DNA from 2 places in the Halomonas sp. HAL1 genome. Region 1 is predicted to be linked to the other one. Evidence: predicted binding sites of a transcription regulator. Region 1 holds the regulator's gene; the other holds the start of a gene.
The links. The regulator sigma-54, encoded in region 1, starts transcription at its own class of promoters, with help from an activator protein. The targets are predictions, from matches to a motif close to TGGCACNNNNNTTGCTNT.

Region 1 (15,710 bases):
AAGTTTGCCGATTGCGGCCATTGCCGTTGGTGCGCCCATCGTCGGCGGCGCGCTATTCCTCGCCGATCAACTGTTTGGCGACGCCCTAGATCGCGCCACAACGCTTCATTATCGCGTGCGAGGCCCTTGGACCTCGCCGCAGGTTACTTTAGAAGGCCCCCAATGACCGCATATAAAAGTGATGTAGATACCGCTGCAGCCATCCTGTTGACTCCCGGAGGGTTGGATTTAGACGCTCTGGAAACAGGGCTGGGCTACGCCATGGGCGCGGGTATTGACTACGCCGACCTTTATTTTCAGCGGACTTGGCAAGAGGGCTGGGTGCTGGAAGATAGCGAGGTAAAAGAGGCCAGTTATAATATCGATGGCGGTGTCGGCGTGCGTTCGCTGGCGGGTGAGAAGACCGGTTTTGCCTACTCCAACCAAATTACCGCTGATGCATTGATGGATACCGGCCGCACCGCGGCTGGCATTGTGCGCAGTGGTAAGCGCTTGCCTGGGCAGCTGGTTAGTCCGGTGTCCGCCATGTCGCGCTATGCAGGGATTGATCCCTTGGCCGGCCTGAGTGCTGAAGAAAAAGTCGCCATGCTGAAACAGGCTGACCGTGTGGCGCGTGCTGCCGATCCCAGTATTAGCCAGGTAAGTGCCTCCTTATCGGGCACTTATGAAGTGGTTTTGGTAAGGGCTAGTGATGGCACGTTGGCGGCCGATATCCGCCCGCTGGTGCGCTTCAATGTCAGCGTGATTGCAGTTAAGAATGGGCGTCGCGAACGCGGCAGCGCCGGTGGTGGCGGTCGTTACTCCATGGCTAAACTGCGCGATGATCAAGTGGCGGAGCATTACGCCAAAGAGGCGGTGCGTCAGGCATTGGTCAACCTGGAAGCCATCGATGCACCCGCAGGGCAAATGCCTGTGGTGTTGGCATCCGGCTGGCCGGGGATCTTGCTGCATGAAGCGGTAGGGCACGGCCTGGAAGGTGATTTCAATCGTAAAGGCAGTTCCGCCTTTGCCGGCAAGATGGGCGAGCGCGTGGCCGCTAAAGGCGTCACCATTGTCGATGATGCGACGATATCGGATAGCCGTGGCTCGATGAGCGTGGATGACGAAGGGACACCGGGTCAGTATACGCCGCTTATTGAAGACGGCATTTTAACGGGCTATATGCAGGATAAGCTCAATGCCCGATTAATGGGCATGGCGCCCACAGGAAACGCGCGACGTGAATCTTTCGCCCACTTGCCGATGCCACGCATGACCAATACGGTCATGCTGGCTGGTCAGGATGAGCCTAGCGATATTATCAAAAGCGTAAAGCGCGGTATTTACGCGGTCAGCTTTGGCGGCGGCCAGGTGGATATTACCTCGGGTAAATTCGTGTTCTCCGCCAGCGAAGCCTACCTCATTGAAGATGGCAAAGTAACGGCGCCGGTGAAAGGAGCCACGTTAATTGGTAACGGCCCAGAAGCGATGCAGCGGGTATCCATGATTGGTCATGATATGGCGTTGGATACTGGTATTGGCGTGTGCGGTAAAGAGGGGCAGGGCGTGCCGGTCGGTGTCGGCCAGCCTACCCTCAAATTGGATGAGCTGACCGTTGGCGGCACGCAGTCTTAAAAAAGTTTTTTTTAAAGCGCTAAGGTTTCGCGAAGGTGTTTGAAGAGCTTACGCGAGCTGGTCGGTGGTTTGCCCTGCTCGCGCTCCCGCTGGGCGTTGCGAATTAATTGACGCAGCGTTTGGCGGTCCGCATCGGGATGCTCCGCCATGAACAGGTCAACAGCATCATCGCCTTCGTCAATTAAGCGTTCACGCCATTTTTCGAGACGGTGAAACGCGTGGTCGCGCTGTTCCTGCTCTTGATCAATGGAGTCGAACACGCCTTGGATGGCGGCGAGGTCCTCTTTACGGATAAGTTTGCCGACGTACTGCATATGGCGGCGGCGGCCTTCATGAGAACGAATGCGCGAGGTTTCCTCGATAGCGCGCAGCATATCGTCAGAAAGGGGAAAGCGGGCGCGCTCTGCCGGTCGCATAGCGATTAACGTTTCCCCAAGTGCCTGTAAGGCATGCATTTCGCGTTTGAGTTGCGACTTGCTTGGGCGTTCTTCCTGCTCTTCTACTTCAACGGGGTCGGGACGTTGCTTACGCATAGTGTGGCTCACAGATAAAATTCGTTGCGGCATTATACCAGCTGCGAGTACAACATTGATTCGCCGAAGACATTCTCTTGGAGACATTCGGTTGAGAAAGGAGGCCATATGGCACAGGCATTTGATGCATCCGCGCAGCAGTCGTTACTAACCGCGCGGGCCGAAGAGGCGCTAGCGTTGGCAAAGCGCTTGGGCGCGGATGCTGCCGAAGTAGGCGCAAGCGTCGATCAGGGAATAGGTGTTAGCGTACGCCAGGGTGAAGTTGAGACGGTTGAGTTATCCCGTGATCAGGGCATCGCCGTGACGCTTTACGTAGGCCAGCGTAAAGGTAGTGCCTCATCAACGGATGCTAGCAGTGCCTCGATCCAGGCTGCGGTAGAAAAAGCGCTGGCGATTGCCCGCTATACCGGAGAAGATCCGGCCGCCGGGTTGGCCGATGCATCGTTGATGGCCACCGAGTTACCCGATCTGGAAGTGCATTACCCCTGGGCACTCACAACCGATGAGGCGATCGAGCTAGCGCTTGCTTGCGAGCAGGCGGGGCGTGATGTTGACGGTATCTCTCAGTCGGATGGCGCATCACTTTCGAGTGGCGAAGGCGTGCGCGTTTATGCTAATAGCCACGGCTTTTTAGGCACCCAAAAGGGCAGTAGTCACTCTCTTTCATGCATGCTGATTGCCCAGGATGCGAGCGGTATGCAGCGCGACTACGACTACACTTCTGCACGTGATCCCAAGGCACTGCGCGACCCCGCTGCAGTAGGGCGCGAAGCTGCCGAGCGTACGCTGCGCAGGCTCGGCGCAAAACGTCCGCCCACGGGTACCTTTCCAGTGCTATTTGACCCGTCGCTGTCCAGTGGCTTGATTGGTCATTTACTGAGTGGTTTAGCCGGTGGTGCTTTATATCGCCAAGCCTCGTTTCTGTGTGACCGGCTTGGCACGCCGCTGTTTCCCGATTGGTTCAGCCTTGAAGAACGTCCAATGGAAATCGGTGCCACAGCGAGTTCGCCGTTTGATGGCGAGGGCGTGCAAACCCGTAATAATCGTTTTATCGATCAGGGTAGCATTGCCAGCTATATGCTCTCTTCCTACAGCGCTCGTCGGCTGGGTATGCAAACCACGGGTAATGCCGGTGGGGCACGAAATGTGCGTTTGGTGGCACCACTGCAATCCCGTGACAGTCTATTAAAAGAGATGGGCCGGGGGATTTGGGTAACCGAGCTGATGGGGCAGGGCGTTAACGGCGTGACCGGTGATTACTCACGTGGCGCTGCAGGGTTTTGGGTAGAGGATGGAAAAGTACAGTACCCGATCGAGGAGTTTACGATCGCCGGGAACCTGGAGCGGATGTTTGCCGGGTTAGTGGGGATTGGCGATGACACCGATACCCGTGGCAGTGTTCACACGGGTAGTTGGTTAATTGATGCCATGACCGTAGCGGGAGATTAAAAGCTACTGATCTTCTTCAAAACGAGCATCGAACAGCGCTTGAATAGCATCAAGCGCCTGTTCGGCGTCATCGCCTTCAGCGTTGATGGTTAGCTCGGTACCGCAAGGGGCGGCGAGCATCAGCAGTGACATGATGTTGGCGGCGTCAGCGACCTGTTGCTGTTTTTGAACACGTATTGTCGCCGTGAACTGTTGGCCGCATTTTACCAGTTTGGTCGCCGCGCGTGCATGCAGGCCGCGTTGATTGGTAAGTGTGAGAATTCTTTCTGGCACCCTGGTTCCTTTTCGCCGAGTGGTGTCATTAATGGATAGAAGCGCTTAAGAAGTTGCTTGCTGCTCGTCGGTTTGGGATGTGCTGGCGGGCGGAGCAGCTAGCTGTTCATTTAATGTGTACTGCAAGCCTAACTCGCGATGACGTAATTGAATTTCGCCCATACTGTGTACTAATCGCTCTGCTAGCTGTTCGACCATATAGACCGAGCGGTGTTGCCCACCGGTGCAGCCAATCGCGATAGTCATGTAGCTACGCTGGCTATCTTGGTAAGCGGGCAGCCAGCGCTCAAGCCAAGCCTGAATATCGTTAGTCATGGCGTCTACGATAGGATAACCGCTTAAGAAGGCCACTATGTTCGCATCGCGGCCTGTGAATTGGCGTAGCGTTGGGTCCCAATATGGGTTTGGCAGGCAGCGCACGTCGAAAACCAAATCAGCATCCAACGGTACACCGCGCTTATAACCAAACGACTCAAGCGTCAGCGTGAGCTTGTCGCGCCGCTGATGGGCGACTTGGTCGGTAATGCGACGACGCAAATCGTGAACTGATAGCCGCGAGGTATCGATCAATAAATCGGCTAGATCACGAATGTCGAGCAGCGTTTCTTCTTCTTTATTGATAGCCTCTTCAAGCGTCATTTCGCTATCGCGCGTCAGCGGGTGCCGCCGCCGTGTTGCGGAGTAACGCTCAAGTAAGATGCGCGCATCAGTGGTCAGATAGATCACTTGAAAATCAATTTTACGTTGCCGCAAATCCTCTAATAAAGAGGGCAGTCGTGCCAGGGCGCCAGGCAAGTTACGGGCATCAATACTGACCGCCAAATGGGCGCGGTCGCCCTGGTCGCGTAATTCGTCCACCAACGACCCCAGCAACATGGCAGGGAGGTTATCAATCGCATAGTAGCCAAGATCTTCAAGCGCTTGTAAGGCGATAGATTTACCTGACCCAGAGCGGCCGCTAATGATCACAAGTTGCATAGAGTCTCTCTTTGCTTTGATCAAGCTGCGTTAAGGGTGGCGAGCGCAAAACAACCTGCCGTTGAGTACCGCTTGGCAGGTTTAGGCTTTCAGGAGGTTGTTTGCTCACGAATTTTAGCGGTAAGCAACTCAAGTAGTTCGCGCTGGCTGCCTGCTTTACGCAGTTTCTGACGCGTATCCGCATCGTTCATGATGGTAGCTACCTGGCCGAGCAGAGAGAGATGTGTGTCATCAGCCTCTTCTGGAACTAGCAATACAAACACCAGATCCACCGGGTCGCCGTCGATAGCATCAAAATCAATCGCTTCTGCGAGTTTTAAAAAACCAGCAATCGGGGCCGAGCAGTGAGGACTACGCGCATGGGGAATAGCCACGCCGTTACCAATCCCGGTACTGCCTAAGCGCTCACGGCCAATTAAACGGCTAAACACTTCTTGGCTGTCCAGACTGGGGATATTTTGGGCAATAAAGGTGCTGAAAAATTCCAGCACCCTTTTTTTGCTGCCCCCGGGTACGTCAAAGAGAACCCGTTCCGGGGGGAGTATGGTTTCCAACGTCATTGAATTAACGCACGCCTGCGCCTTGGGCGCGAGCTTGTGCTTTTTCCTTATGTTTAACGAGTTGCCGATCAATTTTGTCCGCTAATGCGTCAATAGCGGCGTACATATCACTGTCTAGGGCTTCCGCATGTAAATCAGCACCTGCTGCGTGCAGTGTACAGGCGGCCTGCTGGCGCTCTTTCTCCACAGATAAGGTGACTTGCACCGTGGTTATGTTGTCGTAATGGCGCTCTACACGTTCAAGCTTTTCGTTGACATAGTCACGCAAGGCGTCAGTCAGTTCTACGTGATGACCAGTGATATTAACTTGCATTGACGTACTCCTTATCCATCGGACTGTACTTCGATTGTAACCCTTTTTGCCGCGTTGCAAAGCCCTTGTCGAGAGTTTCCCTAAAACGTTGATTTGTGCTAGCGCAAACGACGTCGCTCGCTAGAGGAGGGAATGCCCATGGCTTCACGGTATTTAGCCACCGTTCGACGCGCTACTTGAATTCCCCCCTCTCCTAATAGCGTGACTAAGCGGCTATCAGAAAGCGGCTTGCCTGGCGGCTCCTCTTGAACCAATTTCTTAAGCCGAGCGCGGATAGCGGTGCTTGAATGGCTGTCTCCATCCTGGCCGCTGACTTGGCTTGAGAAAAAGTATTTGAGTTCAAATACGCCGCGAGGCGTATGAATAAATTTCTGAGTGGTTACCCGGGAAATAGTCGATTCGTGCATTTCCACGGCCTCGGCGATATCGGCCAATATGAGCGGCTTCATGGCTTCTTCGCCGTGTTCTAAAAAGCCAATTTGCCGGGTGATAATCTCGCGTCCAACGCGCAGTAGCGTATCGTTGCGGCTAGAGAGGCTCTTGATCAGCCAGCGTGCTTCCTGCAAGTGTTCTTTTAAAAACTGATTGTCCTGACTTTTATCCGCACGCTTTATTAAGCTTGCGTAGTCGGGCTGAATGCGCAGCCTTGGCAATGCCTCAGGATTGAGCTCTAAGTGCCAGCCTTCGTGGTCATGGCGTACGACCAGGTCGGGCGTTACATAACTATCATCGGTATCGCCATAGGCGCTGCCCGGGCGTGGATCAAGGCTACGAATGAGGAGAATGACATCAGCCAGCTGGTTATCATCGAGTCCCAGGCGGCGTTTTAGTAAGCGCATGTCATCTTTGCCGAGCGCTTCCAGAAACTGCCGTACTAAGCGGCGGGCAGGAACCAGCAACGGCGTATCATCGGGAAGAGTGGCCAGCTGCAGCATCAGGCACTCCCGCAGGTCGCGGGCGAATATTCCTGTTGGCTCAAATTGCTGAAGCTTAAGCAGAATGGTTTCTACTTCGCGCTGGCTAAGCCCGTCGATACCTTGAGCGCGAAGCCCTTCACGTATGTCGTTGAGCGGCTGAGTTAAATAGCCATTAGCATCTAACGCGTCGATAAGACTTTCTGCGACAAGTTGCTCTCGCGCGCCAAAATCAGTCATGGCTAGCTGCCACAGCAAGTGCCCATGAAGACTCTGGCCAGCCGCTTGGCGCTCAAAATCAGGTCCTTCGCTGCTGGTGCCACCGTGACTGCCCATATCTTGGTAGGTATCAGACCAGTCACTATCTACCGAGAGCTCGGTGGGAATGCTCTCTGACCACTCTTCCTCTTTGGGCTCGCTGACAGCCTGTTCGCCAAATTCATCCTCTTGTTCCAGCATGGGGTTGGCATCTAGGGCCTGCTGAATTTCTTGACGTAAGTCCAGCGTTGATAGCTGTAACAGGGCAATGGCCTGCTGCAGCTGAGGTGTCATGGTCAGCTGTGTGCCCATGCGCAGTTGAAGAGAAGCTTTCATGACCATCTGAGAACCACTCGTTAATCAGAATGCTCCACCCTAGTGCGAGTAGGTCTCAGGTGCAAGTGCAATAAGCATGCCATTGGTAGTAAAGTTGTTGTAGAGCGCTAATTAGAAGTGAAAAATAAGCTAGAGGCGGAAATCAGCGCCTAAATAAACCTCCCTCACTTTCTGGTTAGTGAGTATCGAGGCTGGAGAGCCGCTGGCGATGATTTGACCATCGCCCACGATGTAGGCGATATCACAAATATCCAGGGTTTCGCGAACGTTGTGGTCGGTAATCAGTACGCCGATGTGGCGCTGCTTTAATGCCCGAATAATGGTTTTGATCTCGCCCACCGAAATGGGGTCTACGCCAGCAAAGGGCTCGTCCAGCAGAATGAATGCGGGTTCTGTCGCCAGTGAGCGAGCAATCTCCACACGCCTGCGTTCACCGCCTGAAAGGCTCATGCCCAGGTTGTCGCGAATATGGGTAATGTGAAAATCTTCAAGTAGCGCTTCCAGGCGCTGCTCGCGGTCGCTACGGCTGAGTTCTTTGCGTGTTTCGAGTATCGCCATAATATTATCGGCAACCGATAATTTACGAAAAATAGACGCTTCTTGCGGAAGGTAGCCGATACCCGCCGCAGCGCGTTCATGCATTGGGGCGCGGGTTAGATCTACATCGTCGATACCCACTTTGCCAGCATCGGATTTCACCAGCCCCACAATCATATAAAACGAGGTGGTTTTGCCCGCGCCGTTAGGGCCCAGTAAGCCCACGATGCTGCCTTGGGAGATCTCTAAATTGATGTCTTTAACGACTCGACGTCGCTTATAGCTTTTGGCCAAGTGATGGGCATATAGGGTTTTGATTGGCGCAGTGTCTGTAGTTGCCAAGGCTTGGCTCCCTATTGTTCAGGCTGAAGGGTCATACGTATGCGCTGGGGCTCGCTGCCGTCAACGTCAGAGCGTGCTTGAATCACTTCACGGTCAATAAAATACTCAAGGCGCCCGCCGGTGAACGTATCCTCGAGCTGGATCAGCTCGGCTTGGTCAATCAGCTCTACGCGGCGCTCAGCGACGTGATAAATAATCCGTCGCGCCCAGCCTTCAGTGGGGCCATCTTGGCCTTCAACTTGATGACGCAGGTAGGCGCGTTCGCCGGTGGATGTCGCTTTCGATAGTTCGCCAGCCTCGTTGCGTTCGATCTCTACCCGTTCGCCTCGCAACTGCATTTCGCCTTGGCGAATATCTACATCCCCGGTGTAAACGGCGGTGCCCGCCCGCTGGTCCAGATCTAAGCGGTCGGCTTCTACTTCTACAGGGGCTTGTTGTGACGTTTGGGCCATTGCCGATAACGGCATCGTGAGGGCAAAAAGAGTGGTGGAGAAAAGGGCTGTATAAATAATGGCTTTCATGGCGGCTCCTCTTAAGGTTGCGTGGCCGGGGGGTGTGTGCCGCGCACATTATCATTTAGGCGGACCTGGCTGGTGTTAAGCCACGCGTCCATACGTGAAGCGCTCATTTGCTGGGGTGGTTGCTGCAGTAATACCGGTGTTTCACTCCAAGCATGTTGATTAAGGCCATCATAATGCAATAGCTCGGTATCAAGCTGCCAGCCTTCATCCGGGGCGATCAGTCTGGCCGAGCCAGACATCAGCAGGGCCTGTGTAACAGTGTTGAGCGTGCCTACTTCGGCGCTAGCCAGCCACTGACGATTCTCACTATCATACAGTACCGCTTGAGGTTCTTCCGTCCAGGTTTCGCTTCGCTGCGGCGTATGAATAAGCCGCGGCGTTTTTAGCGACTGCATAACGTTGCCGTTATCGCCGAACAGGGTGATTTCAGCATTTTCCAGTACGTGGCCTGGCTCTTGAGCCTGCGCGTCGGGATCGATGCTAATGTCTTGAGGCCCGCGGGGGTCAAGCCATACCAATAAAGCCCCTAAGGCAATCACCAGTCCGGCTAACCAGATGCGTACTTTAAAGCGTTTAACCATTTAATTGCGGCCGTGCAGGTAGGTGTCGAGCACCGCGCTCCAGTGCCCTTGAGCTTCAAGCAGCGTATCGCAGATTTCGCGGACGGCACCGTGGCCACCTAGACGTTCCGTGGTCCAGTCGGCGTGGGTATGCATGTAATCGGGCGCATTAGGGACGGTAATGCCGACGCCGCAACGCTTAATAGCGGCCAAGTCAGGTAGGTCGTCACCACAGTAGGCCACCTGCTCTAACTCTATATCGAGACGCTGGCAAAGCCCGCGCAGGATGGCAAGCTTGTCTTCACAGCCTTGATGGACCAGGTCGATGCCCAGTGATGCGGCGCGCTGGCTCACCATGGGAGAGTCGCGGCCCGTCACCAGCGCTACATGTATACCCACTCGCTTGAGAAGCTTCAGCCCATGACCATCCTGAGTATGAAATGCTTTGATTTCGATACCGTCAGCCTGGAAGTAGAGGCGGCCGTCGGTCAGTACGCCGTCAACATCCAACGCTAATAGGCGCACGCGGCGGAGTCGATCAAGTAGCGCATTAGGTAAGGTCATAGAACCTCCTTATCAATAAATTCGTAAAGCGGGTCGGTAATATTGCTGAATGACGCCGCTGTCTTAAATAACGCCGCTGGCAAGCAGGTCATGCATATGTAGCGCCCCGATAGGACGCTGTTGTTCATCAACCACTGCTAGCGCCGTAATGCGGCTCTCTTCCATGATGCGTACCGCTTCCGCCGCAAGGATATCGGGGCCGATGCACTTGCCCGGCCGGGTCATTACATCGTCAACGATGACATCGCGCAGGTTGTGAAACTGGTCGAGCGTGCGTCGAAGGTCACCGTCAGTGTATACCCCGGCCAGGCGGCCATCGCTATCTACCACGCAGGTAAAGCCTAGCCCTTGACGGGTGATTTCCAATAACGCGTCGCGCAGCGGGCTTCCCAGGGGGACTTGGGGCAGTCGCTCACCGTCGTGCATAAGATCTCTAACGCGCAGCAGCAAGCGTTTGCCTAAGCTGCCACCAGGGTGGGAAAGGGCAAAATCTTCAGCGGTAAAGCCGCGCGCTTCCAGCAGCGCCACAGCCAGAGCGTCGCCCAGGGCGAGCGCCGCCGTGGTGGAGCTGGTGGGGGCCAGGTCGAGCGGGCATGCCTCACGCTCTACGCCGCTGTTCAGGTGCGCATCAGCGTGTTTAGCCAGCGTGGAGTTGGGGCGGCCTGTCATACTGACTAGCGGCGTACCCAGGCGTTTAAGCAGCGGTAAGAGCGCAGTGACTTCGGCGGTTTCACCCGAGTTAGACAGCGCCAATACCACATCGGAACGGGTGATCATGCCTAAATCGCCGTGGCTGGCTTCACCAGGGTGAACGAAAAAAGCTGGTGTGCCTGTGCTGGCAAGTGTGGCCGCCAGCTTACCTGCGATATGCCCCGACTTGCCCATGCCGGTCACCACCACGCGGCCTTGGCAGGCGAGAATTAGCTCGCAGGCACGGTCAAAACTTTCGTCTAGTTTGGCTTGAAGGCCGCCAATGGCTGCCTGCTCAATTTGCAGCGTACGCAATGCACTTTCGCGTAGTAGGCTGGGTGGAGCGAGAGGCTGGCGCATAGCGTTTTCTCTTAATCCTTGAACATATAAAAAGTAGTAACCACCAAGAATAACATCTTGGCACCCTTTATAGGCAGTCGTTGAGATAGTAGTTGGAGACGTTAGCCCGGGTGCGTTTTGACGATAAGGCGGCCTGCTACCGGTTCGCTATCAATAAATGGGTAGGCCAGTAGAAACACTCAAGCGTACCGACGTGTTTTGTAGCGTTATAGTACAATGTTTGATAATGTTTTAGAAACACTGTTTTATAATCGCGATAGCCGCAAGTAGGGTATGATGGCTAACCCAAGTGCGCCTCGTTAAGAGTCAACTGATCCATGATAGATGCTCCATTTATTGAAATTGAAGACCTCCATTTTTCACGTGGCGATCACGAGATTTTTCGCGGCATAAATATGACGATTCCTCGCGGCAAAGTAACCGCGATTATGGGGCCAAGCGGTACTGGTAAAACCACACTGCTTAAGCTAATCGGCGGGCAGTTGACCCCTGAGCGTGGGCGGATAGTGATTGATGGGCAAGATGTTCATCGGCTATCTCGTAAGGCGCTATTTACGTTACGTAAGAGAATGGGAATGCTATTTCAAAGTGGCGCGCTGTTTTCCGATTTAGATGTATTCGAAAACGTTGCCTTTCCGTTACGCGTACATACTGATTTGCCCGATACCATGGTGCGCGACCTAGTGCTACTTAAGCTGCAGGCGGTCGGGCTGCGCGGTGCGCGTCACTTGACGCCCGCAGAACTGTCGGGAGGCATGGCGCGTCGGGTCGCACTGGCTCGCGCCGTGGCGCTGGATCCGGAGTTGATCCTGTATGACGAACCTTTCGTTGGTCAGGATCCCATCTCTATGGGCGTTTTAGTGCAGCTTATCAAGCGCCTTAATCAAGCGCTGCAACTCACCTCTGTGGTGGTATCTCACGATATTAAAGAAACTCTGAGCATTGCAGACTATCTCTATTTAATTGCTGATGGTCAGGTGGTTGCCCATGGTACGCCGCAAACCTTAGATACGAATCAAGATCCCAGGGTTAGCCAGTTTATTCATGGCGAGCCCGATGGCCCAGTGCCGTTTCACTATCCCGCTGAGGCGTTTTATCGCGATATTTTGGGCGAGCCCCCGATGGCAAAGACAGGCTAATGGCTTCAATGCAGGGTAAATACAGGGCAAGGACAAATGCAGTCAAAATTTTCTAACGGTACCGCGCGTATTACCCGATTGGGGCGTCGAGGGTGCGATTTAATGGAAGCATTAGGCCGTGCGGGGGTGTTTCTCTTCCAATCCGCTGTCGGTGTGCCATCCCGTGCGGGTTGGCGCTTATGGTTGCATCAGATGCATTTTGTCGGTGTGCTTTCGCTTGCCATCGTGTTGGTGTCTGGGCTGTTTATCGGCATGGTGCTGGCACTGCAGGGCTATACCATTCTGGTCGATTTCGGCGCTGAACAGGCGCTTGGGCAGATGGTGGCGCTGTCATTGCTGCGTGAGCTTGCGCCTGTGGTGGCCGCGCTGCTGTTTGCTGGCCGTGCGGGCTCGGCATTGACTGCTGAGATTGGCTTGATGAAAGCCACCGAGCAGCTCACCAGTATGGAGATGATCGGTGTTGATCCGCTGCGCCGGGTGGTCGCTCCGCGGCTATGGGCGGGCTTTGTATCGCTACCCATTCTAACCGTAGGTTTTAGTGTGGTGGGTATCTGGGGTGGCTACTTGGTGGGCGTAGAGTGGTTGGGTGTTTTTGAGGGCTCCTACTGGAGCAACATGCAGGCCAATGTGGCTTTTGTCAGTGATATTGGCAATGGCATGATCAAAAGCGCTGTGTTTGCGCTGGTGGTGACCTGGATTGCTGTCTTTCAGGGCTACGACCTGGTGCCGACCTCAGAAGGCATATCTCGTGCTACCACACGCACGGTAGTGTATTCGTCGCTTGCAGTTCTGGGGCTTGATTTTGTGTTGACTGCCGTCATGTTTGGCGGCCTTTAATGGGTGGAGCAGTTTCATGAGACGCAGTAAAACCATGGAGTTCGGTGTTGGCCTGTTTATGATTGCTGGCATTTTGGGACTTGTATTCCTCGGCTTGCGTGTTAGTGGGCTGACACTCTCCGCACCCGCTCAGTCGTTTCAGTTGGAGGCCAATTTTGCCAATATTGGCAGCTTAAAACCTCGCGCCCGGGTCACTATGGCGGGGGTGACGGTGGGGCGCGTTGAATCTATTGAGTTGGATACGCAGTGGTTCGATGCACGGGTGGTGCTAAGCCTGGACAGCGAGCTGGAAGGCCAGCTCTCCAGAGACACGATAGCGTCTATTCTTACTGCTGGCTTATTAGGTGAGCAGTATATCGGCCTTAGCGTAGGCGGTGACCCTGAGGTGTTGGAGGAGGGTGACACGATTCGTGATACCCAGTCGGCGCTGGTGTTGGAAGAACTTATCCAGCAATTTGTGTCCAACATGGCAAGTAATTAATGTTTCAAATAATGAGACACGAACCCAGTGCATTAACGGGTCGGGAGATAATGGTTATGAAAGGAGTAAACGGGATGGTAAGTCGTTGGTTGCTGGTGGGTATGATCATGGTGGGGTTAGTGGTGCCGCTACAGGCCCTAGCACAGAGCCAGTCCCCTGAAGCATTGGTTCGCGATAATGTTGAATCACTAATGGAAGACCTTGAGGGTCGTAAAGATTATTACGCTAATAATCTTGGTGAGCTTGAGGCATTAGTGGATAGAAATCTCGATCAAGTGGCTGATTTTCGCTATATCGGTGCCAGTGTGATGGGTAATTATTTCCGTAACGCCACCCCAGAGCAGCGCAGCCGTTTTGCCGATGTGTTTCGTCAAACATTGATTGATACCTATACCCGTGGACTGGTGACATTTGATTATGACGAGCTGCGAGTGCTGGATGCCCAGCAAGCACAGCGCTATGACGATCAAGCCAGTGTCGCGATGGAAGTGGTGGCGAATAACGGGCAAGTATATCCCGTGAGCTATAGCTTAAGGCTTTCTAATGGCGAGTGGCGGGTGGTCAATGTGATCGTAAATGGCATTAACCTGGGCTTGACGTTCCGCAATCAGTTCGACCAAGCCATGCGTGATAATAATCGCGATTATGATGTTGTCATCGACGGTTGGTCGCCTGAGGTGGGTGTTGAAGAGCTTGAGCAGGGGGGCGATGCGTGACAACCCTTTTTTCACGCCCCGGTGTCACGGTGGATGCTGAAGACGCTACCTTGCAGGTAGTCGGTGATGTGGATGTGACGTTGGCGGCCGATTTGGCCGCCAGCGGCGTTACGTGGCTCAAGCAAGCCGAGTTAACTTCACTAACACTGGATTTTAGCCGCGTTGAAAAAGCCAGCAGTGCTGCCATCAGCGTGCTGTTTGAATGGTTGCGCACGTGCCGGCAGCGTGAAATCCAGGTTCAGGCTATCCGCTTTTCAGCCCCTCTACGCCGACTTGCCTCATTAGCCGAACTGGATGCATTAATTGATCATCCATCAGCGACCTTGGCTGTTTAAAGCTACGCCATCGCCAAGCGCGTTGCTTTTCTTTATTATGTCGACCCAATTACGTTTATTAATATCGACGACCCCAAAGGAGTTTTTTGCGCCATGCAACCCAACGAGGTAAAAGCACTGCTTGAATCCCGTATAGACGGATGTCAGTTCCATATTCAGGGTGAAGGCTGTAATTTTCAGGTGATTGCGGTTGGCGATGCCTTTGAAGGTCTCTCTCCAGTCAAACGTCAGCAGCTCGTCTACGCTGCTCTCAGTGATGAGATCGCCTCTGGCGCGCTCCACGCCATTAGTATCAAAACGTTTACTCCGGCGCAGTGGCAAACTGCACCGGAAAACGTCCAGTAACGGTCGCTCCATGGATAAATTAATCATTACCGGCAATGGTTCGGTAGACGGTGAAGTGTGGGTGAGCGGTGCCAAAAATGCAGCGTTACCCATCTTGTGTGCCAGCCTGTTGGCCGACGGCCCCGTAGTGATTGGTAATTTGCCGCACCTGCAGGATATTACCACCACCTTAGAGCTGCTTGGTCGTATGGGGGTTGAGCCGGTAATGGGTGAGAAGCTGAGTATCCAGTTAGATGGTTCTCAGGTGACCCAATGCCACGCACCTTATGAGCTGGTTAAAAAGATGCGTGCTTCCATCTTGGTGTTAGGGCCACTGCTTGCCCACTTCGGTAAAGCCGATGTGTCGCTGCCCGGTGGCTGCGCGATTGGTTCGCGCCCGGTGGATTTGCACATTCGTGGTTTGGAGGCCATGGGTGCTGAGATTCGCGTTGAAGCGGGCTACATCCGTGCGCGGGTCGATGGCCGCCTGAAAGGCGCGACGATTTACTTTGATACCGTGACAGTAACCGGTACCGAAAACCTATTGATGGCGGCGACGTTGGCCGATGGCAAAACCGTTCTAGAGAACGCTGCCCGCGAGCCAGAAATCGTCGACTTGGCAGAGTGTTTGATCAAGATGGGCGCTAAAATCAGCGGCCAAGGTACTGACACTATTACCATTGAGGGCGTTGAGAAACTTCACGGCTGCGAACACGATGTCATGCCCGACCGTATTGAAACGGGCACGTTTCTGGTAGCCGCTGCCATGACAGGTGGGCGAGTGAAGGTAAAGCGCACCCGGGCGGATATCCTGGATGCGGTCATCGCCAAGTTGGAAGAGGCGGGTGCTGAGATTACCAGCGGTGACGATTGGATTGCTCTGGATATGCACGGCAAACGCCCAAAGGCGGTGAATATTCGCACGGCGCCTTATCCTGCGTTTCCAACCGATATGCAGGCGCAGTTCGTAGCTATGAACGCAGTGGCCGTGGGGCACTCTCGAGTGGTCGAAACGATCTTCGAGAACCGCTTTATGCACGTTCAAGAGCTTAATCGCATGGGCGCCAATATAGTGC
Region 2 (15,710 bases), 440 kb from region 1:
TCAAAATACCCACTCGGCAAGAGATGGCTGGCGCTGTTAGCGGTATGCACCGGGCGCCCAGTTCATGCATTTGTCGAATACACATAGAAGGCACCGCGCTCACCCCTAATCCGTCAGCAACCATTCTTCCGACGGTGGAGAGCTGGTGGCTTTCAAACGCCACCGGCAGTTCCATGTGTTGTTTCCGAAGCTCCTGTTCCAGTAAGCGGCGCACCATAGAAGGGCGCTGCAGCGTGATAAAGTCGTGATTGAGAAGGGTCGACCAAGCGAGCTGTGAGGCTTGATTTAGCGAGGAAGTCGGCGGTACCACAGCGACAAAATGATCTTCAAACAGGGGTGTAAACAGTAGGCTGCCCGCGCCTTCCGGTGAAAAAGCGATACCCATTTCCACCTGTCGAGAACGCACCATTTCAGTGACTTCTTCATTGATCACGTCGTGGACTGTGATATTGATTTTGGGATATTGCTGGCGAAACTTAACTAACGCTGCGGGTAATAAATTACAGGCGAAAGCAGGCATGGCGGCGACGCTTAACCTACCCAGCTGAAGCGTGAAGCGCTGGCGCAACCGCTCTTCGGTATTATCCCATTGGGCCAGCAAGTGTTTGGCCAGCGGTAGCAGCGACTCGCCTTCTGGAGTTAGCCTAACGCTCCGGGTGCTCCGGATTAACAATTTGCCCCCCAACGACTCTTCTAACCCCTTGATCGCCAAGCTGAGCGCTGGCTGGGATAAATGCAACCGCTCACAGGCTTGGGTAAAGCTGAGCGTTTGGGCGACCGCGAGAAAGGCGCGCAGCTGTTTGACAGTCATAAAGTGCCTTTTATAAGTTTTACCAATAAATTGATAAGAAAAACAAACTTAACAAATATATCATCTGGCACAACACTGGCACTATCGTAAGGGGCGGTCTATGTATTATTGACAGCTCTTATCAATGACCACTCATATTTAATGACAACAACGTGAGGCACAACAATGGCAGGATTCGATAAGCGAGTATCTTCCTACGAAGAAGCGATGGAAGGCATCGAGAGCGGTATGACCGTCATTGCTGGCGGCTTTGGCCTATGTGGCATTCCCGAAAACCTGATCGCTGAAATCAAGCGGCGCGGCGTTAAAGACCTCACCGTGGTTTCAAATAACTGTGGTGTGGATGGTTTTGGCTTGGGGATACTGCTTGAAGATCGTCAAATCAGTAAAATTCTGGCCTCTTACGTCGGTGAAAACGCGTTATTTGAGAAGCAAATGCTGAACGATGAAATTGAGGTGGTGTTGACGCCTCAAGGCACGTTGGCGGAAAAAATGCGCGCAGGTGGCGCGGGTATCCCTGCTTTTTACACTGCCACCGGCTACGGCACGCCAATTGGCGAAGGCAAGGAAGTACGTGTCTTCAATGACCGGCACTATATTTTAGAAGAAGCCATTATTGGTGACTTTGCTATTGTGAAAGGCTGGAAAGCGGATCGCTATGGCAATGTAATGTATCGCCATACAGCACAAAATTTTAACCCCATGGCCGCCACCGCGGGGAAAATCACCGTGGTAGAAGTTGAAGAAATTGTGGAGCCGGGTGAGCTTGAGCCTAGCCAGATCCATACGCCAGGCATTTATGTGGATCGGATTATTCAAGGCACGTTTGAAAAGCGCATTGAAAAACGCACGGTGCGTAGTTAAGTCACCGCTTTTTCAAAGACTTAAATTTCAAGTGTCTCACTCGCTTCCCATTTAATGATTCAACAAGAGGTAGTCACCATGGCTTTAACACGAGAACAGATGGCACAGCGTGTCGCTCGCGAACTTCAAGATGGCTTTTACGTCAATTTGGGCATTGGTATTCCCACCCTGGTTGCGAATTACATTCCAGACGGCATTGATGTCATGCTGCAATCCGAAAACGGACTGCTGGGGATGGGCCGTTACCCCACCGAAGAAGAGCTTGATGCGGATATGATCAATGCGGGTAAAGAGACCGTGACGGCGCGCCCGGGAGCGGCGATTTTCTCTTCAGCTGAGTCCTTTGCCATGATTCGTGGTGGGCATGTGGATTTGACCGTACTGGGCGCCTTTGAGGTTGATCAACAAGGCAATATCGCCTCGTGGATGATCCCCGGCAAGCTTATCAAAGGCATGGGCGGCGCCATGGACCTGGTGGCTGGCGCTGACAATATTATTTGCACCATGACGCATGCCTCCAAGCATGGGGAATCCAAACTGCTGGAAAAATGCGAGCTGCCGCTGACGGGGGCTGGTTGTATTAACCGCGTTTTGACCGATCTCGCTTATCTGGAAATCAAAGACGGTGCATTTATCCTCAAAGAGCGTGCGCCCGGCGTTAGCGTTGAAGAAATTGTTGAAAAAACAGCGGGCAAGCTAATCGTGCCAGACCACGTGCCTGAAATGACCTTTGACGCTTAATAAGGCACCACGTCAACCTTAAGCCGAATAGCATTAGAGAGAGTGGAATAGTGAGACTCTAACTGAAAAGAGTTAGCGTCTCACGCCATTTCACAGCGTGTGTGATGGGGCAGAAGTACGTCGGCTAGGCGCTCATGACTATGCTCTACATGTTTTTGGACAAGCGCCAGCCCTCCTAAGCAGAGGCGATGCTCATCGCCATCGGCGAATACTGCTTTCTGCGGTGTCGTTGGGTAAAAACGATGGTCGAGCAGTGATGATACCGTAAAAACACCGTTCTGCTGCTCTTGAAGGCTCAGCATACCTACCTCTTTGATACGTTGATCCAAAACGGCTAACGGTTCGCCAAGCTGACCACAATCAAAGCCCGCGTGGTGCAAGCGGGGTCCCATCACTGCAAGCCATGCGGCAAGTGGGTGGGCCTGCTGCAACTGCTGATAAAGCGCCCAAGAGGGCATTGGCCAGGGTCTACCGCGACAGAGTAAATTATGCCCTTTGCAATCCTGGGGATGCGATTGACGCACCAGTCCTTCAATCGCTTCTCGCGGCGCTTTAGAAAGGGTGCCTATTTGCAATTCGGCAAGCACCAGCCAGCTACAGCCATCGCTGGGGGCTAGTAAGTGCACGAGTAGGCCTTTGTCCGCCATGGCGTAGTGACTAATAGCGCGGTAGCCCATATGGGCTAAATTGCTGCTAAGCGCGGTAGCCGAAAAAGGACCGTAGTTGAGTGTGACTAACGTTAAATATTCGGCTGCGGCCGAGAGTGGCCACAGCCTTAATGCCCCAATATCGGGGTGCGTATGTACGTAGTCTAGCCACAGCTGCTGAACAAACTCCTGACGCTGCATGGTGAACTCCTTGCCCAAAAGTGGCACACCTCGCGTGGGCCATGAGTAACTGCACAGTATAGGCAAGCAAGGCAGGTAAGGGTTCAACGGGTATTAACGAGCGTTTTAACGGCAGCGCAGTGCCAATCGCCAATTACTATTAAACGGCGAGGAGCTGTTTGTCGCGGACAAACTGATCAAACTCGGTAAAGCCACCGACATGGGTTTGATCAACAAATACTTGCGGTACGGTGTGAATGGGTTTGCCAGCGGTCTTGGCGATATCTTCCTTAGTAACGCCTTCAGAAGGCATATCGACATAGCGGTACCCTTCAATTTTCCCAGCTTTTTCCAAGTGTTCCGCAAGGTGTTTAGCACGTACACAGAAGGGGCAGGACATCCGACCAAAAATAACCACAAACATAGGTGGCGCTCCTTTACGATAAGCAGAATAAGTTACAAAGTGGAACGTAACCGAGTGAAAAGTCTTTGCGGCACGATAAATCTGCGCCCATTGTGGCTTAGCAGCGCTTATTTCGCCAATAGCAGCTCGCTACATTGCCCATTAATGCCTGTTATCACCTGGAAAAAATTCACACGTTTATGTATATGCTAACTGCTGACGAATACGCCCTTCTTGCTAAACTGGCGAAGGCCTATCGAGATGTGCATTTACCTTCCATGAAACAACAGGAGGGATGGAACCCGCGTTTAGGGTTTGATGCGCTATGCTTTCAGCATCATGGTGCAGGAAATATGGTGGGCGCGTTGATTACACCCTGTGAACTTTGGCTGGTTGTGGTGCCTGATCAATCCCGTCTCACGAAAGCCTTGGCAAATACGCTGAAGCTTACCTTACCTTCAGGTGCCTATCAGCTGTCTCTTGAGCGGCTACCAGGTTCATATGGGCTCTATAAGCGCGCAATCTTGCGCAATCTAGAAGAGCTCGAGAATATGCAGGAGGCTGCTAGGTTGGCGCAGCAAATGATGGCGCGTTTAATGCAACCTGCCGATTAGCCTGACGCTTAACCACGTACCGCTATACTGAAGACACCTTCTGACCACTTATGCCAAGGAAATGCCTATGACTTCTTCATCCGTTTCAACGCCGCGTGTAGCGCTGGTCACCGGTACTAGCAGTGGTATCGGTGCTGCGGTTGTTAAGCACTTTTGCGAGCTAGGCCATCAAGTGCTTGCTGTCGACTTTAACCCGGCGGGAAAAGCGATTGCTGAACAGGCTGGCGCTGCCTTTTTTGAAGCTGACCTGACCGACCCAGATGCCTGCCGTGCGGCGGTAGCCGATGCGGTTAAGCGTTTTGGCGGGGTTGATATATTGGTCAATAACGCCGGTATCCAGCATGTTGCGTCGATCGAGACATTTCCCGAGGAAAAATGGCGGCAGATTATGGATCTGATGCTGACCGCTCCCTTTCTGCTCACGCAAGCGGCCTGGCCGCACATGCGCGAAAAAGGCTGGGGGCGCATCGTTAACGTGGCTTCAATACATGCCCAAGTGGCCTCGCCAGGTAAAGCAGCTTACATCAGCGCCAAGCACGGAATGATTGGCCTGACCAAAACTGCAGCGTTGGAAGGAGGGGAGCAAGGGATTACTGCTAACGCTGTTTGCCCCGCCTATGTGAAAACACCACTGGTGGATAATCAGATCGCCGACCAAGCTAAATTGCACGGGATGGATGAGCAGGAAGTAATTGAGAAAGTCATGCTCAAACAGGCGGCGATCAAACGCCTGATCGAGCCTGAGGAAGTGGCGCAATTAGTCGCCTACCTGGCGTCCGATGCCGCCGGTGCGGTGACCGGATCAAGCTTTAATATAGACCTTGGCTGGACGGCGCATTAAACGTTCAGGCCCCCGCCATAAACGTTTTAGTAGGGTGGGGGCTTGGACAGCGAGCAACTAATCAACAATCTAACGCCGCACTGGGCGTTTTTGTAATTTGCGCTGCAGGGTGCGGCGATGCATGCCCAGTGCTCGGGCGGTGGCCGATATATTGCCGTCGTGTTCCTGGAGTACCTTCTGAATATGCTCCCAGGTAATGCGGTTAATTGAAGGTGGATTATCAGCCAGCTCAATATCAGGGTCGCCACTTTGGCGCTCAAAGGCCGTTAGCACGTCGTCCGCATCTACCGGCTTGCAGAGATAATTAACAGCACCAAGCTTAATGGCCTCAACGGCAGTTGCAATGCTGGAGTAGCCTGTCAGCACCACAATGCGACACTGGGGCGAAATGGCAAGTAGCTCGGGAAGCAGCTTTAAGCCTGAACTATTTTCCAGTTTTAGATCAAGGGTCGCCATCGTGGGTAAGTACTGGGCGGCCATTGCCAGGGCCTGATCGGCATCTTGGGCAACAATGACTTCGTAACCACGCCGCGTTAAAGCGCGATTTAGCACATGACAAAACATTTCATCGTCATCAACAATCAGCAGGCGTTGGTCTCGCGTTTGCATGTTGTCCTCAATTTATTAAAGGCAATGCTTGGGGCAGCCGGGTTTAATGCGGTGCCGCGCAGCGGGGCAGGGTAACTTCCGTTAGTGTCCCCCCTTCTGGGTGATTATACAGGCTTACCCCACCTCCAAAGCGATTGATGGTGGCATGGGTTAAAAACAACCCAATACCCATGCCTTTGCTTTTTGTGGAGATAAACGTTTCCCCTAGCTGGTCGGCAATCGACATGGCCACCCCTGGGCCATGGTCGCGTATATCAATGACCACACTTTCATCCTGCCAATCTAAACGAATCGCAATGTGTTCTGGGTTGGCGTCGGCGGCGTTGTTCAACAGATTCGTTAACGCCTGGTCAAGCGTGGCATCAACCGCAAGCCATGGCCTGCTACGCTTCTCAGCCACCTCGAACTGATGGCTCACATCAGGCCTTAGCACTAGCCAGCGCTGCACAACGCCTGCTAGCCAAACTTCTGCATCAAGCACTTCAGGCTCTGCCATTCGGCGCCTATCCGCATTAGAGACTAAGTTTTGCAACCGTGATTTGCAGACGTCCACCTGCTGACGCAGTAGGGTAATGTCCTCATGCAGTTCAGACTCAGGTAGCGCGTCGGCCTGCATTTCTTTGAGTAGCACCGCCATGGTAGAGAGCGGCGTTCCCAATTCATGCGCTGTGCCGGCGGCTTGAGTGGCTACTGCCAATACCTGTTCATTACGCAACGCGGCTTCTCGGGTGCGGGAAAGTGCCTGATCCCGGCTACGCAATGCGTGGGCCATTTTGTAGATAAAAAAGGTCACCAGCCCTGCTGAAAGGCCAAAGTTAAGCCACATGCCCAAAATGTGCAGGCTCAAGGGGCTGTCGCTATTAATATGACCCAATTGCGGGATTGGGTAGTAAGAGAACATTAAAGAGGTATACCCCGCCATAGCGCAGGCGGCAATGATCCAGGCGTGGCGCCAGGGCAGGGTGGCCGCGGCAATCGTGACGGGCACCAAGTAGTAAGTAATAAAAGGATTTGTCGAGCCGCCCGAAAAGTAAAACAGTAGCGTGAGCCCGGCGATGTCGGCCAATAGATGCAGTAAATATTCGAAGTGTGTAACAGCGCGTGGTCGCCCCAGTCGCCACCATGTGGCGATATTGAGTATGCCCATCGCGATCACCACACTCACCACAGCCGTCACCGGTAAATCGAAGGCGAGCAATTCGACACCCACAATAATTGCCAGTAAAAAACCGGTCCAGGTGATGCCGCGCACGATAGTGAGCCGCACTAAATTACGGTTGGGTGTAGAGAGCGGAAGTGGTAGAGCCGTTGGCATGATGAACTTACTTAGTCCTGGTTTTTAGGCCATGAATAACAAATTTAATAAACAACGTCATGACGTAGGTGGCCCAGCCAGCAGAGGCCAGGATATTAAATAGCAGCATTTTCGGCGGCAACCAGGCGCTGCCTAAAAGGGCTTCCAGCATGATGTGGAAGAACATCGCCAGCAGCAGTGGCAGGGCTAAAATATGTATCCACATATCGGTACGGCGTTTGCGAATATGGTAACGACCCAGTAAATAACGCAGCGGGCGATGCGCCCAACAGAACACCACGAGAGCACCAATCACTAACAAACTGGCGAGGGTAGGTTCCGTGCTGCCCATATGGACAGACAGCGAAATTGACCAAGCCAGGCTTAGCCATAACACGCCCTCCAGGCTGGCAATGACATCCGCATAACGCCGCACATTCTGCATAAACAATCGGGCCCTTAACGTTAACCGCGAGCTATCAACCCTAGTCGTTAAGACGGGTTCATTAAGAAAAGTGCCATCATGATACGACACTTGGGCAAATGTGTGGTGCTCGAAGAGTGGATTTATCCAATCGCGCAATTGCGTATACTGTCGCTATCATTTTTCCGACATCACTCCAGTACAGGACTCGCCGTGGACACTGTAACACTGACCCGCCCCGATGATTGGCATCTTCATTTACGCGATGGTGAAGCGCTAAAGGCGGTGGTAGGCCATACCGCCGCACAGATGGGGCGGGCCATCATTATGCCTAATCTAACCCCGCCGATCACCACAACCTCTCAGGCGATTGATTACCGTCAGCGTATCCTAGACGCCTTACCTGCGGGCAGTGCTTTTGAGCCCTTAATGGTGCTTTACCTTACCGATACCACGCCCCCCGAAGAGATTGAACGCGCTGCGCAGAGCGGCATCGTCAAAGCGGTCAAGCTTTACCCAGCGGGCGCCACTACAAATTCTGAGTCAGGTGTGACCGACTTGGCCCATTGTGATGCCACCATTGCCAAGATGGTTGAAGTAGGCATGCCCCTGTTAGTGCATGGCGAGGTCACTACCGCTGAGATTGATATTTTTGATCGCGAAGCGGTATTTATTGAAAACGTAATGAAGCCGTTACTGGAGCGCCACCCAACGCTGAAAGTGGTGTTTGAACATATCACTACTCAGCAGGCCGCAGAGTTTGTCGCACAAGCGCCGGACAGCGTGGCCGCTACCATTACCGCCCATCACTTACTGTTCAATCGCAATAAAATGTTGGTCGGTGGTATTCGCCCTCACTACTACTGCTTGCCGATTCTCAAGCGTGAGCAGCATCGTCAGGCGCTTTTGAAAGCAGCCACCAGCGGTAGCCACAAGTTCTTTTTGGGTACCGATAGCGCGCCTCACTCTCAGGGTGCTAAAGAGTCAAGCTGCGGCTGTGCGGGTGCTTATACCGCCCCCGCCGCCATTGAGCTTTACGCTACTGCTTTCGATGAAATGAATGCCTTGGACAAACTGGAAGCCTTTGCCAGCCTTAACGGGCCGCGCTTTTATGGCCTGACGCCTAACGCTGACACCATGACGTTAGAACGACGCGAATGGCGACTGCCGGAGAGCTACTCCTATGCCCAGGGCGAGGCGATTATTCCGCTATTGGCGGGCGAATCGCTTGGATGGGCCATTAAGGCATAGCCGTGAGATGCCCAGCTAGCCTTGGCTAAGCTGCTTCAGCATTTGATCGACCATGCGCGATGAGTGGTCGGCAGCTACTTCCAAAAACTCATCAAAAGAGAGGTGGTTGTCGCCGCTGCCGGGAATGTCAGAGAGCGCGCGGATCACGACGAAAGGGCACTCATAGAGATAGCATGTCTGAGCAATCGCAGCGCCTTCCATCTCGACGGCCAGCATGGTGGGAAACTGGGCGCGGGTTGCTTCTACGCGCGCGGGATCGGCCATAAAGGCGTCTCCCGTGGCGATCAGGCCTTCGCGGACGTGGACCTCGCCTAATGATGCAATGGCGTTACGGGCAATGTCTCGTAGCGCCGTGTCGGCCTGATAGGCGGCGGGCATCCCAGGCACTTGGCCAATCTCATAGCCAAATACGACGGCGTCAACATCATGATGGCGTACTTCATCAGAGATGATCACGTCACCAATCTTTAAATCGGTGGCAAATCCACCCGCCGAACCGGTATTGATAATGGCGTCGGGTTGGTGGCGCTCCAATAAAATAGCGGTGCCCACTGCCGCGTTGACTTTGCCAATCCCTGACTGCAAAACAATGACCTCAAGGCCGTAACGCGTGCCAGTATGAAAAACAAAGCCCGCATGCTCATAGCATTCTGCATTATCTAACTGAGCTACCAAGGTGCTTACTTCCTGCGCCATTGCGCCAATAATACCAATACGTTGCACTGCGCCATGCTCCTGCATAAAAGGGGGAAAATGTATAAATCAGGCGTGATCCTGGGGCGTCAAATCGTGCCGTTCAGCGGCTTCAAGCGTATTTTCGAGCAGCGTTGCGACGGTCATGGGCCCCACGCCGCCCGGAACCGGGGTGATAAAGCTGGCGCGTTCAGCGGCGGCGGCGAAATCAAGGTCGCCTTTTAGCGTGCCATCGTCCTGGCGATTAATACCTACATCAATCACGACAGCCCCTGGCTTAATCCATTCCCCTTTAACGATGCCTGGCTTGCCAACGGCTACCACCACAATATCAGCGCGGCTAACGTGGTCTTTAAGGTTCTGGGTAAAACGGTGGCATACGGTAGTGGTACAGCCCGCCAGCATCAGTTCAAGCGCCATAGGGCGGCCGACAATGTTAGAAGCGCCGACCACGGTGGCATCCAAGCCGCGTAGCGCGATATCGCTTTGCGCCAATAAGGTCATGATGCCTTTAGGGGTGCAAGGGCGTAGCGCAGGCATACGCTGTGCTAGGCGACCAATGTTGTAAGGGTGAAAGCCATCAACATCTTTATCAGGACGAATGCGCTCTAAAATAGGGCCGGCATCTAAGTGCTTGGGTAGTGGCAGTTGAACCAGTATGCCATCTACGGCCGGGTCGCTATTGAGCTGATCAACCAGCGTTTCTAAGTCATGCTGAGAGGTCGCAGTGGGCAGAGTATGCTGGAAGGAAAGAATGCCTGCCTGTTCGCAGGCGCGGTGCTTATTACTGACGTAAACGTGAGAGGCGGGATCATCTCCTACCACAACTACGGCTAGGCCCGGTGCTCGTGCGCCTGCATCTTTACGTGCGGCAACCTTCTCGGCAACCTGTTGGCGAACAGTAGCAGCGATGGCTTTGCCATCGATTAGTTGGGCAGTCATGTAGAGAAATCCCTGTGGACGTGGAAAAGGGCTAGGCGGTGTCTCGAAGCCTTTTGACGTAATGGCTTTTAAGGCAGTACCTAGTGCTGCTAGCGCAGTTGGCTACGCTTTCTAAGGCGGCAATTTTCGCACGCTAGGGCACCCAGGCAAAGCGCCTTCACGAACAATCACTTTAATGGTTGACTTTAAAATTAAAAATAGTAATATATGCCTCGCTTGAGACGGACCAAGCGGTAGCGTCTAGGGTGATGAAAAATCGGGATGTAGCGCAGTCTGGTAGCGCGCCTGCTTTGGGAGCAGGATGTCGGGGGTTCGAATCCCTCCATCCCGACCACACCTAAACGTGAAAGGTAGTAGCTTGCTTTTTCAAGCTTTGGTTGTGGTCTAGTGCTCATCAGTATTCGTTGTTTCTGAATGCTTTTTGTGCGCCCATAGCTCAACCGGATAGAGCAACGGCCTTCTAAGCCGTAGGTTGCGGGTTCGATTCCTGCTGGGCGTGCCACCTAATTTCAGTGGTAACAACCCGTCAGAGAATCATATCTTCAAGCATTTAATACTTGTTTCTACGTAAGATTGTCTATGGTGGGTGTAGCTCAGGGGTAGAGCCCCGGATTGTGACTCCGGTGGTCGTGGGTTCAAATCCCATCATCCACCCCAGTGACAATATTTGCGTTTCCAGTTTTAGGTTGTGGTGGGTGTAGCTCAGTGGTAGAGCCCCGGATTGTGACTCCGGTGGTCGTGGGTTCAAGTCCCATCATCCACCCCATTACCCCGCATATTCCCTTCTTGTTATCTCCTCTTTTTTAGCTTTTATCTTTCAGCGATTAGGCCCTTTTTAGGGATTTTCTCGTTTCTGGTTTTATATCCCTACGTTCTTATTAACATGTTCTTGCTAGCCGAAGCGTCTAACAGTCTGCCGAATAACCTCGTGCCTACAACGCCGCCAGACGAATCACCAAACATGATGCCGAATCCGATGAGCCAAAAAACACTGACGGCAATCGCAAAGTCCGCTACGTTTTTCATAGCGACATTAATCGCGTTCTTGGTACGCGTTGTGCCAGCCTCTAAGCATAGAAAACCAGCTTGCATCACAAATACCAGAGCGGCTGCCCAGAGTACCCAGAGCGTATCGATCAGCGAGCTATCCAGATTTAGCGTGGCAGGCATGGTGTTTTCCTTTGTCACTAGTACGAGGGCATCTTTTGGTGCGAGCGCTTCTTTTGGTGCTTTATGTGTTTTTCGCAGAGGAGGAGTGGCCGTTACGACGTCGTCAATTGCCTACCGTTCAGGTTGCCTAATAGAAACTAAGCAATTGTTATGCCGCTAATAGTGTTGTCATCCTTTTTAGCTCGCTATGGAGCATTAATTACTTATTTTTGGCTCTAAAACAGCGTTTTCTACTATATTAATGCAGTTGGTTTGGTGATATTTTTCAAATAGTTATTACTTACCAATCATGGTGCTGAATCGACAGCGGGGAGTGCATCAACATGGCGCGTCAAACGGTGGTTTTAGGAGCAGGGATGGTAGGTGTCAGCATTGCCTGGCATCTGCGTCAGCGCGGTCATGAGGTTACCGTGGTAGACCGTCTTCAGCCTGGTCGAGAAACCTCGTTTGGCAATGCAGGCATTATTCAGCGAGAAGCTGTTAGGCCTTACCCCTTTCCACGGGATGTCAAAACGCTCCTGAGCGTGTTGCCTAACCGCCGGGTTGATATTCGCTATCGTCCTGCGGGCATGGTGAATGCTGCTTCTCCACTGTTGCGCTACTGGATGAATTCAGCGCCGAAGGCTTACCAGAAAATCGTGCCGGAATATGCATCTTTGATTCAGCAGTCACTGAAGACTCACGGCCCGATGATTGAGGCTGCCGGAGCGGAACACTTAGTGCGCAGACAGGGATGGCTTGAGCTTTACCGTACCCCTGAAAAGTTGGCCGCACGGTTAAAAGATGCCGAAGAGGCGCGCCGTCTTTATGGTGTTCAATTTGAGCAACTGGATCGGGCTGCGCTGATGGAGAAAGAGCCTTCCCTTAGCGAACATATTATTGGCGCGATTCACTGGCTCGACCCTTGGACCGTGGCCGACCCCGGTGCGCTGGTCGCGGCTTATGCTCAAGCATTCAGCAATGATGGCGGGCGCATTCTGCAGGCGGATATCACCTCGGTTCAGCAGGTGGGTGGCCGGTGGCAGGTAAGTACTGCCGCTGAAACGTTAGAAGCAGACGACGTCGTGGTGGCGCTAGGGCCTTGGGCGGGTAGCTGGCTGAAGGAGCTTGGCTACCATTTCCCCACCTTTGTGAAGCGTGGCTATCACATGCACTACGCCCCACAAGCAGAGGCCAAGCTAAATTACTGGGTCATGGATGCTGAAATTGGCTACCTGCTGGCGCCGATGAATGCGGGTATCCGCTTGACCACCGGGGCAGAGTTAGACCGCCTTGATGCCCCCGCCGACGTTAACCAGCTGGGCGCGGCAGAGAAAGTGGCGCGCAGCGTGTTTCCGTTAGGGGAACGCCGCGATGAAGCCCCTTGGAAAGGTGCGCGGCCGTGCCTGCCCGATATGAAGCCGGTGATTGGTCCAGCGCCACGTCATCCAGGGCTATGGCTTGCTTTTGGTCACGGTCATCAAGGCTTTACGTTAGGGCCCGCTACCGGCCACTTGTTGGCGGATATGATGGAAGGGCAGCCAACGGCTATCGATATGGCGCCATTTCGCGCTGACAGGTTTTAAATAGACCTACCACTATTAACGCTTAGGCAGACTAAGCCGATAGTAATTAGTGATAGCATTCGCAATAGTGATGTTTTTTGCGCGTCACTCAATGCTTTGCTAGTTTGTAGGTACGTTTGCACACCATGAGGTGGAAATATGGATGTAGGTATCAGTAGTGCAGTAAGCGCATCGTTGTACATGAACCAAGCGCAAACCGCTGAGCAGGCTCAAATGCAGGTGTTTAAAGAAGCCTTGGATACGCAAGCTAATCAGGTGACTGAAATAATGGCCTCTGCGAACACTGGCGCGCAGCCTGACTTGGCTAAAGAGGGAAGTGTAGGCACCCAGGTGAATACCTACGCTTGATGTTTTTTTATGGCCCCATTGAAGGCTGCTAGGTTATAAAAACGCTGACTTGTTCAGCGTTTTTTTTGGTCTTTTTCAAGGGCGTCACGTTTGACACCACCCGCGACAACAGCCGCCTCCAAGCGTTACAATTGCCGTAATGGACATAGCTCAACGCGCGTTGGCCAGTTAGCGAGAGCTTCTGATCGAGTGCTGCGGATGAGACCCTATATTTGAAGAGGCACAATGAAAGAGACTCAATTAGCCCGTGAAGCTGAGCTTCGCAGGACATTCGCTATTATTTCCCACCCCGACGCCGGTAAAACAACGATCACCGAAAAGATGCTGCTGTTTGGCAACGCCATCCAGCTAGCGGGCTCGGTTAAAAGCAAGCGCAATGATCGCCACGCAACGTCGGACTGGATGAAAATGGAGCAGGAGCGGGGCATCTCCGTCACTACCTCGGTGATGCAGTTCCCCTATGGTGGGCGTATTGTCAATCTGCTGGATACACCTGGCCACGAAGATTTCTCTGAAGACACCTACCGCACGCTCACGGCGGTTGACTCTGCCTTGATGGTGATCGATGGCGCCAAGGGCGTTGAGGATCGTACGATTAAGTTGATGGAAGTGTGTCGTCTGCGGACAACGCCGATCCTTACCTTTATCAATAAAATGGACCGCGATATTCGTGACCCCATTGAGGTGATGGATGAGGTCGAAACGGTACTCAATATTCAGTGTGCGCCAATGACCTGGCCAATTGGCATGGGGCGCCACTTTAAGGGCGTTTATCACCTGTATAACGATGTGGTTCACCTCTACACCCAGGGGCAAGGCAGCCGTATCCCCGATGATAAGCGGATCGAAGGCCTAAATAACCCTGAAGTAGATGCCGTGTTGGGTGAAGACCAGGCCGAAGAGCTGCGCATGGAAGTGGAGCTGGTGCGCGGCGCATCCCATGAGTTTGATCTGGACGCCTATCGCCGTGGAGAGCTATCGCCGGTCTATTTCGGTACGGCGATGGGTAACTTCGGGGTGCGTGAAATGCTAGATGGCTTTGTTGAATACGCGCCGCCGCCCCAGGCCCACGAAACCGACACCAGGGAAGTCACTTCTGATGATGATCGCTTCACTGGTTTCGTGTTTAAAATTCAGGCCAATATGGATCCCAATCACCGCGATCGCATTGCTTTCTTGCGGGTCTGTTCAGGCAAGTACGAAAAGAACATGAAGATGCGCCATGTGCGTATTGGTAAGGATGTCAAAATTGCCGACGCGTTGACCTTTATGGCCTCTGACCGCTCGCAGGTCGAAGAAGCGTGGCCCGGTGACATTATCGGCCTGCATAACCACGGTACGATTCAGATCGGCGACACCTTTACCGTCGGTGAAGATATGCGCTTTACCGGTATACCGCACTTTGCGCCAGAGCTCTTTAAGCGTGTGCGGTTAAAAGACCCGCTCAAGATGAAGGCGCTGCAAAAAGGCTTGCAGCAGCTTTCCGAAGAGGGCGCTACCCAGGTCTTTATGCCGATGGACAATAACGACCTGATTCTGGGTGCCGTGGGTACCCTGCAGTTCGATGTGGTCGCTCATCGCCTGAAAGAGGAGTACAAGGTCGACTGCTTGTACGAAGGCGTCAATGTGCAGACTGCCCGCTGGGTCTACTGTGAGGATGCTAAAAAACTCGAAGAGTTTAAGCGTAAAGCCAGCACTAACCTGGCGATTGATGGCGGCGGCTATCTCACTTATATCGCGCCGACTCGGGTTAACCTGCAGATGACCCAGGAGCGCTGGCCGGACATTCGCTTCCAACCCACCCGAGAACACTAAGTATTGGTATGTTAATCGACGCGCACTGCCATCTCGACTTTTCTGAGTTCGATCATGATCGAACTGAGGTGGTTGAGGCTGCTAAAGCGGTGGGTGTGGCGCGCTTTGTGGTGCCGGGTACAACCCGGGCCCGCTGGCAACAGGTGCTGGCGCTGAGCGAGCGGGATGACACCTCGGTTTGTCTGGGGCTTCATCCGTACTTTATGCAACAGCATCAAGAGGCCGACATCGAGGCGCTCGACCAATCGCTGGGCGAGCACCCTGAGGCCGTTGCGTTGGGCGAGTGTGGCATTGATGGCCGCTTTAGCGACACACTGGACGCGCAGTGGCATTACTTTGATGCTCAATTGAGGCTCGCTAAGCACCACTCACTGCCGGTAGTGGTGCACTGCGTTCATGCAAACGATAAGGTCGCCAAGCGACTTCGCCAGCTTGCGCTACCTCAAGCTGGGTTAATTCACGCTTTCTCAGGCTCTATTGAGCAGGCGAAAAAATTTC

Region 2: the regulator sigma-54 is predicted to act here: its motif matches at 11,623-11,640, upstream of Q3Y66_RS09360 (ammonium transporter).

What each region holds. Positions count from the first base shown of each region.
Region 1 covers NZ_CP130610.1:1,550,451-1,566,160, forward strand. Annotated here, with positions in the region: gene Q3Y66_RS07275 (YhdP family protein) at 1-166, shown strand, start outside; gene tldD (metalloprotease TldD) at 163-1,614, shown strand; gene yjgA (ribosome biogenesis factor YjgA) at 1,626-2,147, opposite strand; gene pmbA (metalloprotease PmbA) at 2,256-3,596, shown strand; gene Q3Y66_RS07295 (HPr family phosphocarrier protein) at 3,600-3,869, opposite strand; gene rapZ (RNase adapter RapZ) at 3,915-4,847, opposite strand; gene Q3Y66_RS07305 (PTS sugar transporter subunit IIA) at 4,937-5,407, opposite strand; gene raiA (ribosome-associated translation inhibitor RaiA) at 5,412-5,720, opposite strand; gene Q3Y66_RS07315 (RNA polymerase factor sigma-54) at 5,819-7,234, opposite strand; gene lptB (LPS export ABC transporter ATP-binding protein) at 7,358-8,107, opposite strand; gene lptA (lipopolysaccharide transport periplasmic protein LptA) at 8,119-8,628, opposite strand; gene lptC (LPS export ABC transporter periplasmic protein LptC) at 8,640-9,209, opposite strand; gene Q3Y66_RS07335 (HAD family hydrolase) at 9,210-9,752, opposite strand; gene Q3Y66_RS07340 (KpsF/GutQ family sugar-phosphate isomerase) at 9,816-10,802, opposite strand; gene Q3Y66_RS07345 (ABC transporter ATP-binding protein) at 11,120-11,941, shown strand; gene mlaE (lipid asymmetry maintenance ABC transporter permease subunit MlaE) at 11,978-12,778, shown strand; gene mlaD (outer membrane lipid asymmetry maintenance protein MlaD) at 12,795-13,259, shown strand; gene Q3Y66_RS07360 (phospholipid-binding protein MlaC) at 13,334-13,975, shown strand; gene Q3Y66_RS07365 (lipid asymmetry maintenance protein MlaB) at 13,972-14,310, shown strand; gene Q3Y66_RS07370 (BolA family protein) at 14,404-14,655, shown strand; gene murA (UDP-N-acetylglucosamine 1-carboxyvinyltransferase) at 14,666-15,710, shown strand, end outside.
Region 2 covers NZ_CP130610.1:1,987,036-2,002,745, forward strand. Annotated here, with positions in the region: gene Q3Y66_RS09275 (LysR family transcriptional regulator) at 1-811, opposite strand, end outside; gene Q3Y66_RS09280 (CoA transferase subunit A) at 977-1,675, shown strand; gene Q3Y66_RS09285 (CoA transferase subunit B) at 1,754-2,416, shown strand; gene Q3Y66_RS09290 (hypothetical protein) at 2,497-3,264, opposite strand; gene Q3Y66_RS09295 (GrxA family glutaredoxin) at 3,404-3,667, opposite strand; gene hybE ([NiFe]-hydrogenase assembly chaperone HybE) at 3,802-4,260, shown strand; gene Q3Y66_RS09305 (3-hydroxybutyrate dehydrogenase) at 4,328-5,101, shown strand; gene Q3Y66_RS09310 (response regulator transcription factor) at 5,171-5,710, opposite strand; gene Q3Y66_RS09315 (ATP-binding protein) at 5,754-7,025, opposite strand; gene Q3Y66_RS09320 (hypothetical protein) at 7,033-7,449, opposite strand; gene pyrC (dihydroorotase) at 7,642-8,679, shown strand; gene mtnN (5'-methylthioadenosine/S-adenosylhomocysteine nucleosidase) at 8,695-9,402, opposite strand; gene folD (bifunctional methylenetetrahydrofolate dehydrogenase/methenyltetrahydrofolate cyclohydrolase FolD) at 9,442-10,314, opposite strand; tRNA gene Q3Y66_RS09340 (tRNA-Pro) at 10,572-10,648, shown strand; tRNA gene Q3Y66_RS09345 (tRNA-Arg) at 10,740-10,816, shown strand; tRNA gene Q3Y66_RS09350 (tRNA-His) at 10,897-10,971, shown strand; tRNA gene Q3Y66_RS09355 (tRNA-His) at 11,006-11,080, shown strand; gene Q3Y66_RS09360 (ammonium transporter) at 11,182-11,484, opposite strand; gene Q3Y66_RS09365 (FAD-binding oxidoreductase) at 11,808-13,049, shown strand; gene Q3Y66_RS09370 (putative motility protein) at 13,188-13,397, shown strand; gene Q3Y66_RS09375 (peptide chain release factor 3) at 13,623-15,212, shown strand; gene Q3Y66_RS09380 (TatD family hydrolase) at 15,221-15,710, shown strand, end outside.